3 regions of the Pseudomonas extremaustralis genome follow, and region 2 is predicted to be linked to each of the others. Evidence: predicted binding sites of a transcription regulator. Region 2 holds the regulator's gene; each other region holds the start of a gene.
What was found. The regulator sigma-54, encoded in region 2, starts transcription at its own class of promoters, with help from an activator protein. The targets are predictions, from matches to a motif close to ANTGGCATNNANNTTGCTNT.

Region 1 (3,273 bases), 3.1 Mb from region 2:
CCGCCGCCGCCACTGACGCCACGGGTCTGGGCCTGCTGTTGTTGCTGCTCCTGGCCACGGGACTGGTCGGAGACGTTGACGTCCACCTGCCCCATGCCCTGCTGGGCGAACATTTCCCGCAGCCGGCCGGACTGGCTTTCCAGGGCTTCACGCACTACCGGGTGGGCGCTCATGAAGTTGACCTGGGCCTGCTGGTCAGCCGTCATGTTGACCTTGATATCCAGGCGACCGAGCTCGGCCGGTTGCAGCTGGATCTCCGCCGACTTGAGGTTGCCGCTGGACAGGTACATGACCCGATTGACGATCTCGTCCGTCCAGCCACTCTGATGCATGGCCAGCGGCGCATTCGCGACCGGCGGCAGGGCGTTCGCGGTTTTCGGGGTAGCGGCCTGGGTCAGTGCCGCCAGGCGGTTGGCGAAGTCATCGACGCGGGTGTCGCTGTTGGCGTCTTTCAGATCCTTGAGCCCGCCTTCGATCAAGCCGCCGAAGGCCTTGTCGCCACCTGTATCGGTGCTGTCCTTGGAAGCCTGCTGGTCAACCATAACGGCCATCCCGGCAGCAAAGCTCTGGGCAGCGGTCGGTTGGTCCTGGGTCGGCGCGGCGGTGGTTTTTGCCGGTTCCTGGCTGCTGGCCGACACATGCCCGCCCTGCTCCATCGCCAAGCGCACGGCTGGCATGGCATCCAGCGGGTCGGCTTGAGGGTCGAAGGCTGGCTTGGCCGGATCGGTCGCGGCAATCGGCGCCGCTGCCACCGGCTGGGCTTTGACATCCTGGGTGGTGACAGCGGGCGCAGGGGTTTCCACCGGTGCAGGTGCTGGAACCGGAACCGGCACGACCACCGGCGTGACCGTGGCCATCAACGCCGGATCAACGACCGGGTCCACCGCCGGCTGCTGCGTCAGCGTCGGATCGACCGGCGCTGGGTCATTCTGGCTGGCGCTGCTGTCGGCTTTCGCCGGCGGATCGGCTGGCAAGGTATTGCCGCTATCGGCAACCGCTGGCGCGCTGGAGGAAGGCTTGCTACTGCCGGCAGAGGGCTTGTCGCTACCGGCGGCGGGCTTGGCACTGGTATCGACCGGCTTATCCCGCGTGGGCTTGGCCGTGTTGTCGTCGGCCTTGGCGGAGGGCTTGGCGGAGGGCTTGGCGCCCTGGCTGGCGAACACCTGCGCGAAGCCAGGGCCTTTGTCCCGCGGGTCCGCAGCCACTGCCGGTTGATTGGCGGCGGGCGCTTGAGGCTTGGCCGCGGGGGCAGCCTGAAGAAGCGAATTCGGGGCGACGGGCATAGGTAAAGGTCTCCACTGCATGGGGATCGGGGCTGCAGTATCGAGAGATAGAGCAAGAGTCGGGCCAAGTTGCACGACAATCGCCATCGGCGGGTAAAAAGCGATCTGAATGGTGGGGGCTGGCGTTACCGCCCCAACTCAAAGACTGAAGCGCTGGCGCTCGGACTCATACATCGGCTTGACCAGTGCAAACTCATGATCGATCTGGTCGACCAGCGCCCCAAGGTCCGCCGCTGCCTCGGCCGACTCGGATTCCAGCCGCTGGCACAACTGCGCCAACCGCACCGCGCCGAGGTTGCCGCTGCTGCCCTTGAAGCTGTGGGCAATCCGGCCCAGCGCCTTGGCGTCGTCCCGCGCCTTGCGCAGCGCTTCGACACGTTTTTGCGAATCGTCGAGGAAGGTATCGAGCAACTTGGGATAATCGCCCTCCATGACTTCCTGCAAACCGGACAACACTTCCGAGTCCAGATGAATATCAACCACCACTTGCTCGCTCCTTGATCAAGAATCGGCGGATTATGCCAGAGCCCCCCAGGAAAACTCTACGCAGACACTGCGCCCGCCGTCGGACCAGCGCACAGCACTGCTCAACTGGCGCACCAGGCTCAGGCCCCGACCAGACAGACGGTCGATATCCAGTGGCCGGGCCAGCACCTGTTCCACGTCGAACCCGGCCCCACTGTCTTCCAGGCACAGGGTCATTTTGCCGCCCGCCTCGGTGGGCACCACCTGCACATGCACCCGCACGCAACCGCTGCTCAACTGCGCCAGCCGGTCGCTGCGCTGGCGATAGTATTCGGCAAAACCCTGGGCATCGCGCTTGAGCTGCGAATCCAGACCCAGCACGCCGTGCTCCAGGGCGTTGGAGTACAACTCGGCCATGACGCTGTAGAGCGCCCCGCTATGCTCACGCAGGCCCTGGACCTCCAGCAGCAGTTGCAGCAAGTACGGCAAGGGGTTGTAGCGTTTGAGGGTCTCGGCGCGGAACTCGAAACTCACCGACCAATCCGGCGGGCTCGACTGGCCGCTGTCGGCATGCAACAGCCCGGTCGCGCGCAGTGACTGGCCGGGTTGCAGGGTGATTTCCACCATGCTCACGTCATCGCGCGCCATGCCCCGAAACGCCGCCAAAGCCTGCTCGATCTCTTCGAACAACCGATCGGGCTCACGGTTGGCGGCAAAGACCTGCCGCAAACGCTCGGCACCGAACAGCTGGTCATTGGCGTCGGAGGTATCCAGCACGCCATCGGACAGCAGGAACACGCGGTCGCCCAACGCCATGGGCCAGACGTCGGTGCGATCATCAAAAGCGTCCGCCGACAGCACACCCAACGGCAAATGCCGCGACTGCAGGGGCATACGCTTGCCGCTGGCGACCTCATGCACATAACCGTCGGGCATGCCGCCGTTCCACACCTCCACCATTCGCCGCTGCGCACTCAGGCACAACAAGGTCGCGCAGCAAAACATGTCCACCGGCAGGATGCGCTTGAGCTTGGCATTCATCTCGCGAAGGATCTGCGCCAGGCCGTAACCCTTGGCGGTCATGCCGTAAAACACCTCCGCCAACGGCATGGCGCCCACCGCCGCCGGCAACCCATGGCCGGTGAAGTCGCCGAGCAGCACATGCATATCACCGGACGGTGTGTAGGCCGCCAGCAGCAAATCGCCATTGAACAGCGCATAGGGCGACTGCAAGTAGCGGATATTCGGCGCCGCATTGATACAGCCGGAATGGGCCACCTTGTCGAACACCGCCTTGGCCACCCGCTGCTCATGCAACAGGTAGTCATGGTGCCTGGCGATCAGGTCGCGCTGCTGCAACACCGTGGCGTGCAAGCGGCGCAGGCGGTCCATGGCGTTGATCTTCGCGGCGAGGATCACCTGGTTGTAGGGCTTGGGCAAAAAGTCGTCACCGCCGGCATCCAGGCACTGGGCCAGGGCTTCGCTCTCGCGCAGGGAAGTGAGAAAGATAATGGGGACCAGCGCC
Region 2 (3,273 bases):
AGGTGTCTCGCAGCCCTTCAGGCGGCAGTGGGGAATGGCGATGCCGTTACCAAAACCTGTGGAGCCGAGTTTTTCACGGGCAATAAGAGCCTCATATACATCTTGCATCTCCAGCTCAGGCACTTCGCGGCTGATCAGGTTGGCAATTTGTTCGAGGGCTTTTTTCTTGCTGCCGCCCGGCGCATTCACAAGTGAACGGCCGGGGGTCAGGATGGTTTCAAGTCGGATCATGGGGGGAGAGTTAACGACCTGTACCTTGCATCAGGTGCAGATTCTTTTCCTTATGCTTTATGAGTTGGCGGTCCAGCTTGTCGTAGAGCGAGTCGATCGCCGCATACATGTCCTCATGCTCAGCATTGGCGACGAGCTTGGCATTCGGTACGTGCAGGGTGGCCTCGATTTTCTGTTTGAGCTTATCGACCTCCATGATGACCTGCACGTTGGTGATCTTGTCAAAATGCCCCGCAAGCTTGTTCAGCTTGCTCTCGGTGTACTCACGCAGGGGCTTGGTGACTTCCAGCTGGTGTCCACTGATGTTGACTTGCATACAGCTTCTCCTTCGTTGCCAGTGCATAAAGCGGCAGGCAAGAACGCCTGCCACTGGAACGCTGTGGCCCGCCCGTCACATCAAACGCTTTCGCTCGCTGGAAGGCGCGATCCCTAGGGACTCGCGGTATTTGGCGACGGTTCGACGGGCGACCTGAATGCCTTGTGCCTCCAGTAAACCAGCGATCTTGCTGTCACTCAACGGCTTTTTCTGATTTTCCGCGGCAACCAGTTTTTTGATGATCGCGCGGATCGCCGTGGACGAGCATTCGCCGCCTTCGGAGGTGCTGACGTGGCTGGAGAAAAAGTATTTCAGCTCATATATACCCCGTGGGGTATGCATGAATTTTTGCGTGGTTACCCGGGAAATCGTCGATTCGTGCATGCCCACCGCTTCGGCGATGTCATGCAGAACCAGGGGTTTCATCGCTTCGTCGCCGTATTCCAGGAAGCCGCGCTGGTGCTCGACGATCTGGGTGGCCACTTTCATCAGGGTTTCGTTGCGGCTTTGCAGGCTCTTGATGAACCAGCGCGCTTCCTGCAACTGGTTGCGCATGAAGGTGTTATCGGCGCTGGTGTCGGCGCGGCGCACGAAGCCGGCATATTGGGGGTTGACCCGCAGGCGTGGCACCGACTCCTGGTTCAACTCCACCTGCCAGCGCTCATTATGCTTGCGCACGATCACGTCGGGCACGACGTATTCGGCTTCAGTGGACTCGATCTGCGAGCCTGGGCGTGGGTTGAGGCTTTGCACCAACTCGATGACCTGGCGCAGGTCGTCTTCCTTGAGCTTCATGCGGCGCATCAACTGGCTGTAGTCGCGGCTGCCCAGCAGGTCGATGTAGTCAGTGACCAGGCGCTGGGCCTCAACGAGCCAAGGAGTTTTGGCGGGCAACTGGCGCAATTGCAGCAACAGGCACTCGCTGAGGTTGCGCGCGCCGATGCCTGCGGGCTCGAACTGCTGGATGCGGTGCAGGACGGCTTCGATTTCGTCCAGCTCGATGTCCAGTTCCGGGTCGAAGGCTTCAAGAATTTCTTCGAGCGTTTCGTCCAGATAGCCCTGGTTATTGATGCAGTCGATCAGGGTTACGGCGATCAGGCGATCGGTGTCGGACATCGGCGCCAGGTTCAATTGCCAAAGCAAGTGGCTCTGAAGGCTCTCGCCGGCGGAGGTGCGGGTGGTGAAATCCCACTCGTCGTCATCGTTGCTGGGCAGGCTGCTGGCGCTGGTCTGGTAGACGTCTTCCCAGGCGGTGTCTACGGGAAGTTCGTTGGGAATGCGTTCGTTCCAGTCGCCTTCCTCAAGGTTGTCCACCGTCGGGGCGGTTTCCTGGTAGGAGGGTTCCTGTACGTCGGAGTTGGGTTTTTGCTCGATGTTGTCAGCCAGTGGGTCTGCATTATCGAAGTCGTCGCCTTCTTCCTGGCGTTCGAGCATCGGATTGGACTCCAGGGCCTCCTGGATTTCCTGTTGCAGGTCCAGGGTCGACAATTGGAGCAGGCGGATGGCCTGTTGCAGCTGCGGTGTCATCGTCAGCTGCTGGCCCATTCTCAGGACTAGCGATGGTTTCATGGCAGGGGCTTAACACCTTATTCGCCGGCGCAATGCGCCATCCACGACAGGGCGCGTGAGCGCCAAACATAAGCAAATTATATGCCTGATATCGGGGGCTTTGCCTAGAGCGCGGTAACAATAAAAATCCGGAGGTTTTCATTGACTCCCGCGCGCCTTGGCGAACGGCCGTGACACCACGGTAGTTACAGGCGGAACTCGTGACCCAGGTACACTTCCTTGACCAGTTCGTTGGCAAGGATGGTCGCGGAATCGCCTTCGGCAATCAGCTGTCCATCGTTGACGATATACGCGGTTTCGCAGATATCGAGGGTCTCACGGACATTGTGGTCGGTGATCAGCACGCCAATGCCCTTGGCCTTGAGGTGGTGGATGATCTGCTTGATGTCGCCTACCGAGATCGGGTCGACGCCTGCAAACGGTTCGTCCAGCAGGATGAACTTGGGGTTGGTGGCCAGGGCCCGGGCAATTTCCACGCGGCGACGCTCGCCACCGGACAGGCTCATGCCGAGGTTGTCGCGAATATGATTGATGTGGAATTCCTGGAGCAGGCTTTCCAGTTCCTTGCGACGCCCGTCACGGTCGAGTTCCTTGCGGGTCTCGAGGATCGCCATGATGTTGTCGGCTACCGACAGTTTGCGAAAAATCGATGCTTCCTGCGGAAGGTAGCCGATGCCAGCGCGGGCGCGACCGTGCATCGGCTGGTGGCTGACATCCAGGTCGTCGATCAGGACGCGCCCCTGATCCGCCTGGACCAGCCCGACGATCATATAGAAGCAAGTGGTCTTGCCGGCGCCGTTAGGGCCGAGCAGGCCGACGATCTGGCCGCTGTCGATCGACAGGCTGACGTCGCGCACGACCTGACGGCCTTTGTAGGCCTTGGCCAGATGCTGGGCTTTCAGGGTTGCCATTACTCGGCCTTCTTCTTCGGCTGGATAACCATGTCGATACGTGGGCGCGGCGCGGTGACCTTGTTGCCATTGGCACGACCGGCGTTAGCAATCTGTTTCACGGTGTCATAGGTGATCTTTTCACCTTCCGTGGAGTTGCCATCGGGGCTGAGCACCTTGGCCTGGTCGATCAGGACAATGCGGTTTTGCTGAGCGTGGTACTGGATGGTTTTACCGTAGCCTTTCATCGGGGCAGTGTCGGTGGCC
Region 3 (3,273 bases), 2.8 Mb from region 2:
GCTGTCACTCTTGGTGGTCGCCGCGAAGGTGTAAGTACCGGCGGGAGCAACATCACCCGCATCGGTCTTGCCATCCCAGATGAAGCTGGAAGTGCCAGCACTCTGGGCGCCCATATCAATGGTGCGCACCACAGCGCCGCTTGCATCGGTGATCTTGACGGACACGTTGCCCGTTGCCGCAGTCACCGCGACCGAACCGGTCATGCTCTTGCTTGTGTCCACCAAGGCCTTGTCGGTCTGGGTGATGATCGAACGCCCTACCAGCGAAGAAGCCTGCAGCGCTTGCGAGGAGCTGAAGTTGCTGGAGATCGCATTCACCGAATCGTTCAGGGTGTTGATGCCTTCCAGGCTGCTGAACTGTGCCAGCTGGGCCACGAATGCACCGTTGTCCTGAGGCGACAGCGGATTCTGGTTTTTCAGTTGTGTCACCAGCAATTGCAGGAACGCATCCTTGCCCAGCGATTGGTTACCCGTCGCCGCACTGGTCGCGGCGGCGATGCTGGTGTTGTCTGTCGCAGTCTTGACCTTGGTGTTGAAAAGGTCCTGGACCGCTGTGTTGGTAGACGTATCAACAATGGCCATTATTTGGCGCCCCTTATCACTGACCCAGGGTCAGGACCTTCTGCATCATGGTTTTGGCGGTGTTCATCATTTCCGCGTTGGTCTGGAACGAGCGGCTGGCGGAAATCATGTCGGCCATTTCCTCGACCACGTTGACGTTCGGGTAGTACACGTAGCCTTTTTCGTTGGCCGCCGGGTGGTTAGGCTCGTAGCGGGCTTCCAGATTGCTCTGGTCTTCAACCACGCCGAGTACCTGCACGCCAGACCCTGCGGCATCCTTGTTCTGGAACAACGAATCGCTGCCACCGCTCTGGCCGCCCTGGAACATGGTGGCGAACACCGGGTGACGGGCGCGGTAGGTCTGGTCAATGCTCGAAGACACAGTCTCGGCGTTGGCGATGTTACTGGCGACGGTGTTCAAGCGCGTGGTCTGCGCGCTCATGCCACTGCCGGCAATATTGAAAACACTGGCTAAGGACATGGCTTACTCTCCACGCAGGGCTGACATCAGCCCTTTGAATTTACTGTTGAGCAGGGTAAAGCTGGCCTGGAAGTTCACCGAGTTCTCGGCGTAGGCCGATTGCTCCAGCTGGGCGTCGACGGTGTTCTGGTCGATCGACGGCTGCATCGGCGTGCGATACAGCAGCGACTCGTCCCCACTGCTCAGGCCTTGCGCTTCGATATGACGGCTGTTGGTCATATTCAAGGCGAAGGTGCCGTTCTTGGTCTTATCCTGCTGTGCGGCGAGCACGGCGGAGAAGTCCAGGTCCAGAGCCTTGTAGTTCGGGGTGTCGGCGTTGGCAATGTTGTTGGCCAGGACTTCGGCACGCTGGGCGCGAAAGCCCAGGGCTTGTTCGTGGATACCGAGCGCTTTATCGAAGCTGATGCTCATGGCGGAAACCTTTAGGCTGACCTGCTGTTCGTTAACAGGGTTATAGCAAGGCCCATGCCAATGTTTGACAGCCCCGTAAATCAAGGGCTTGCGCGAAAATTGCCGGCGGCAATGCCAGAAAAGCGGCAACCGGTTTCCGCGTAGTGCCAGTAAAGCGGCAATGGGATTGCCGTTTTTTTCAGCTTTGCCGCAGAAACAAATGTGGGAGGGGGCTTGCTCCCGATAGCGGTATATCAGTGATAGCTACATCAACTGAACCACCGCTATCGGGAGCAAGCCCCCTCCCACACTTTGTCTGCGTACGGCTTACTTCGCCTGGTAGATGATCCCCGGGCTGCACTGCACCATCTGGAAATGATCCGGCAGGCCATTGAGCGCCTCGGACGCACCGAGAAACAGGTAGCCGCCGCGCTTAAGGGTTCCGTGGATGCGCAGCAGGATGTCCTTCTTCACCTCGGCCGAAAAGTAGATCAGTACGTTGCGGCAGAACACCATGTCGAACTTGCCGAGGCTGGCATAGCTGTCGAGCAGGTTGAACGAGCGAAACTCCACGCGGTTCTTGATCGGCGCCTTGATCGCCCAGCGCCCCGCCCCTTTTGGGTCGAAGTAACGTTGCAGCCGTTCCTGGGACAAACCGCGCCCCAGGGCCAGGCTGTCGTATTCGCCGGTCTTGCAATTGGTGAGCATGGTGCCGGACAGGTCGGTAGCGACAATTTGCGCCCCGGCTTTAAGCTGGCCCATGTTGGTCCGCTCGAACTCATCGATGGCCATCGAAATCGAGTACGGTTCCTGCCCCGACGAGCAGGCAGCCGACCAGATACGCAAGCGCTGCCCAGGACTGGCCTTGATGGCCTCCGGCAGCACCTTGCTCTTGAGCACTTCAAAGGGATAGGTATCGCGAAACCACAGGGTTTCATTGGTGGTCATGGCATCGACCACCATTTCCTTGAGCCCGCTGCGCGGCTGCCCCTGAATACGCTGCACCAACTCACCCAGAGACTTGATGCCCTGCTGCTCCATCAGCTTATTGAGACGGCTGGATACCAGGTACTGCTTGTTTTCACCGAGCAATATGCCACAGGCTTTCTCCAGGAAGACCCGGAACTGTTCGAAATCCAAATTACCCGTAGACAATGATACCGCCTCTTAAATCGTGTGACCGCCCGGGAGAAATTCCCTAGCCGTGATCTGCTGCCTTGATCCGGTCGACTACCCGGGATGCCAGGTCATCAGGACGAAATTTGGCCAGGAAGTCATCGGCACCGACCTTCTTGACCATCGCCTGGTTGAATACGCCCGACAGCGAAGTATGCAGGATGATATGCAATTTTTGCATGCGTGGGTCGCTGCGTATTTCGGCCGTGAGGGTATAGCCATCCATTTCCGGCATTTCGATGTCGGAGATCATCATCAAGAATTCGTCTTCCGGCTTCTTGCCCTCCTCCACCAGCTTGCGCAGATAATCCAGCGCTTGGCGACCGTCATTGAGGGCCACCACTTCAACGCCGACGGTTTGCAGGCAACGGGTGACCTGCTTGCGCGCTACTGAAGAGTCATCCACCGTCAGCACACGCAACGAGATGGCCTTGTGCGCCGTGTCAGCGTCCACCACGCCGACGGAAATCGCTTCCGACGTAGGGGCCACTTCGGCGAGGATTTTCTCGACGTCGATGATTTCCACCAATTGATTATCGACCCGCGTCACGGCCGTGAGGTAGTGATCGCGGCCAGTGCCCTTGGGTGGTGGATGGATCTCTTCCCAGTTCATGTTGACGATGCGCTCCACAGAGCGCACCAGGAACCCCTGGGTCTTGGTGTTG

Region 1: a site for sigma-54 is predicted at 1,333-1,352, ahead of BLR63_RS01290 (flagellar hook-length control protein FliK). Genes of this name have one in related genera too.
Region 3: a site for sigma-54 is predicted at 1,496-1,515, ahead of flgB (flagellar basal body rod protein FlgB). Genes of this name have one in related genera too.

What each region holds. Positions count from the first base shown of each region.
Region 1 covers NZ_LT629689.1:270,135-273,407, reverse strand. The annotation lists gene BLR63_RS01290 (flagellar hook-length control protein FliK) at 1-1,283, opposite strand, end outside; gene BLR63_RS01285 (Hpt domain-containing protein) at 1,422-1,766, opposite strand; gene BLR63_RS01280 (ATP-binding SpoIIE family protein phosphatase) at 1,800-3,273, opposite strand, start outside.
Region 2 covers NZ_LT629689.1:3,888,003-3,891,275, reverse strand. The annotation lists gene ptsN (PTS IIA-like nitrogen regulatory protein PtsN) at 1-231, opposite strand, end outside; gene hpf (ribosome hibernation-promoting factor, HPF/YfiA family) at 242-547, opposite strand; gene BLR63_RS17970 (RNA polymerase factor sigma-54) at 623-2,116, opposite strand; gene lptB (LPS export ABC transporter ATP-binding protein) at 2,302-3,027, opposite strand; gene lptA (lipopolysaccharide transport periplasmic protein LptA) at 3,027-3,273, opposite strand, start outside.
Region 3 covers NZ_LT629689.1:6,640,573-6,643,845, reverse strand. The annotation lists gene flgD (flagellar hook assembly protein FlgD) at 1-582, opposite strand, end outside; gene flgC (flagellar basal body rod protein FlgC) at 599-1,042, opposite strand; gene flgB (flagellar basal body rod protein FlgB) at 1,046-1,453, opposite strand; gene cheR (protein-glutamate O-methyltransferase CheR) at 1,760-2,587, opposite strand; gene BLR63_RS30800 (chemotaxis protein CheV) at 2,631-3,273, opposite strand, start outside.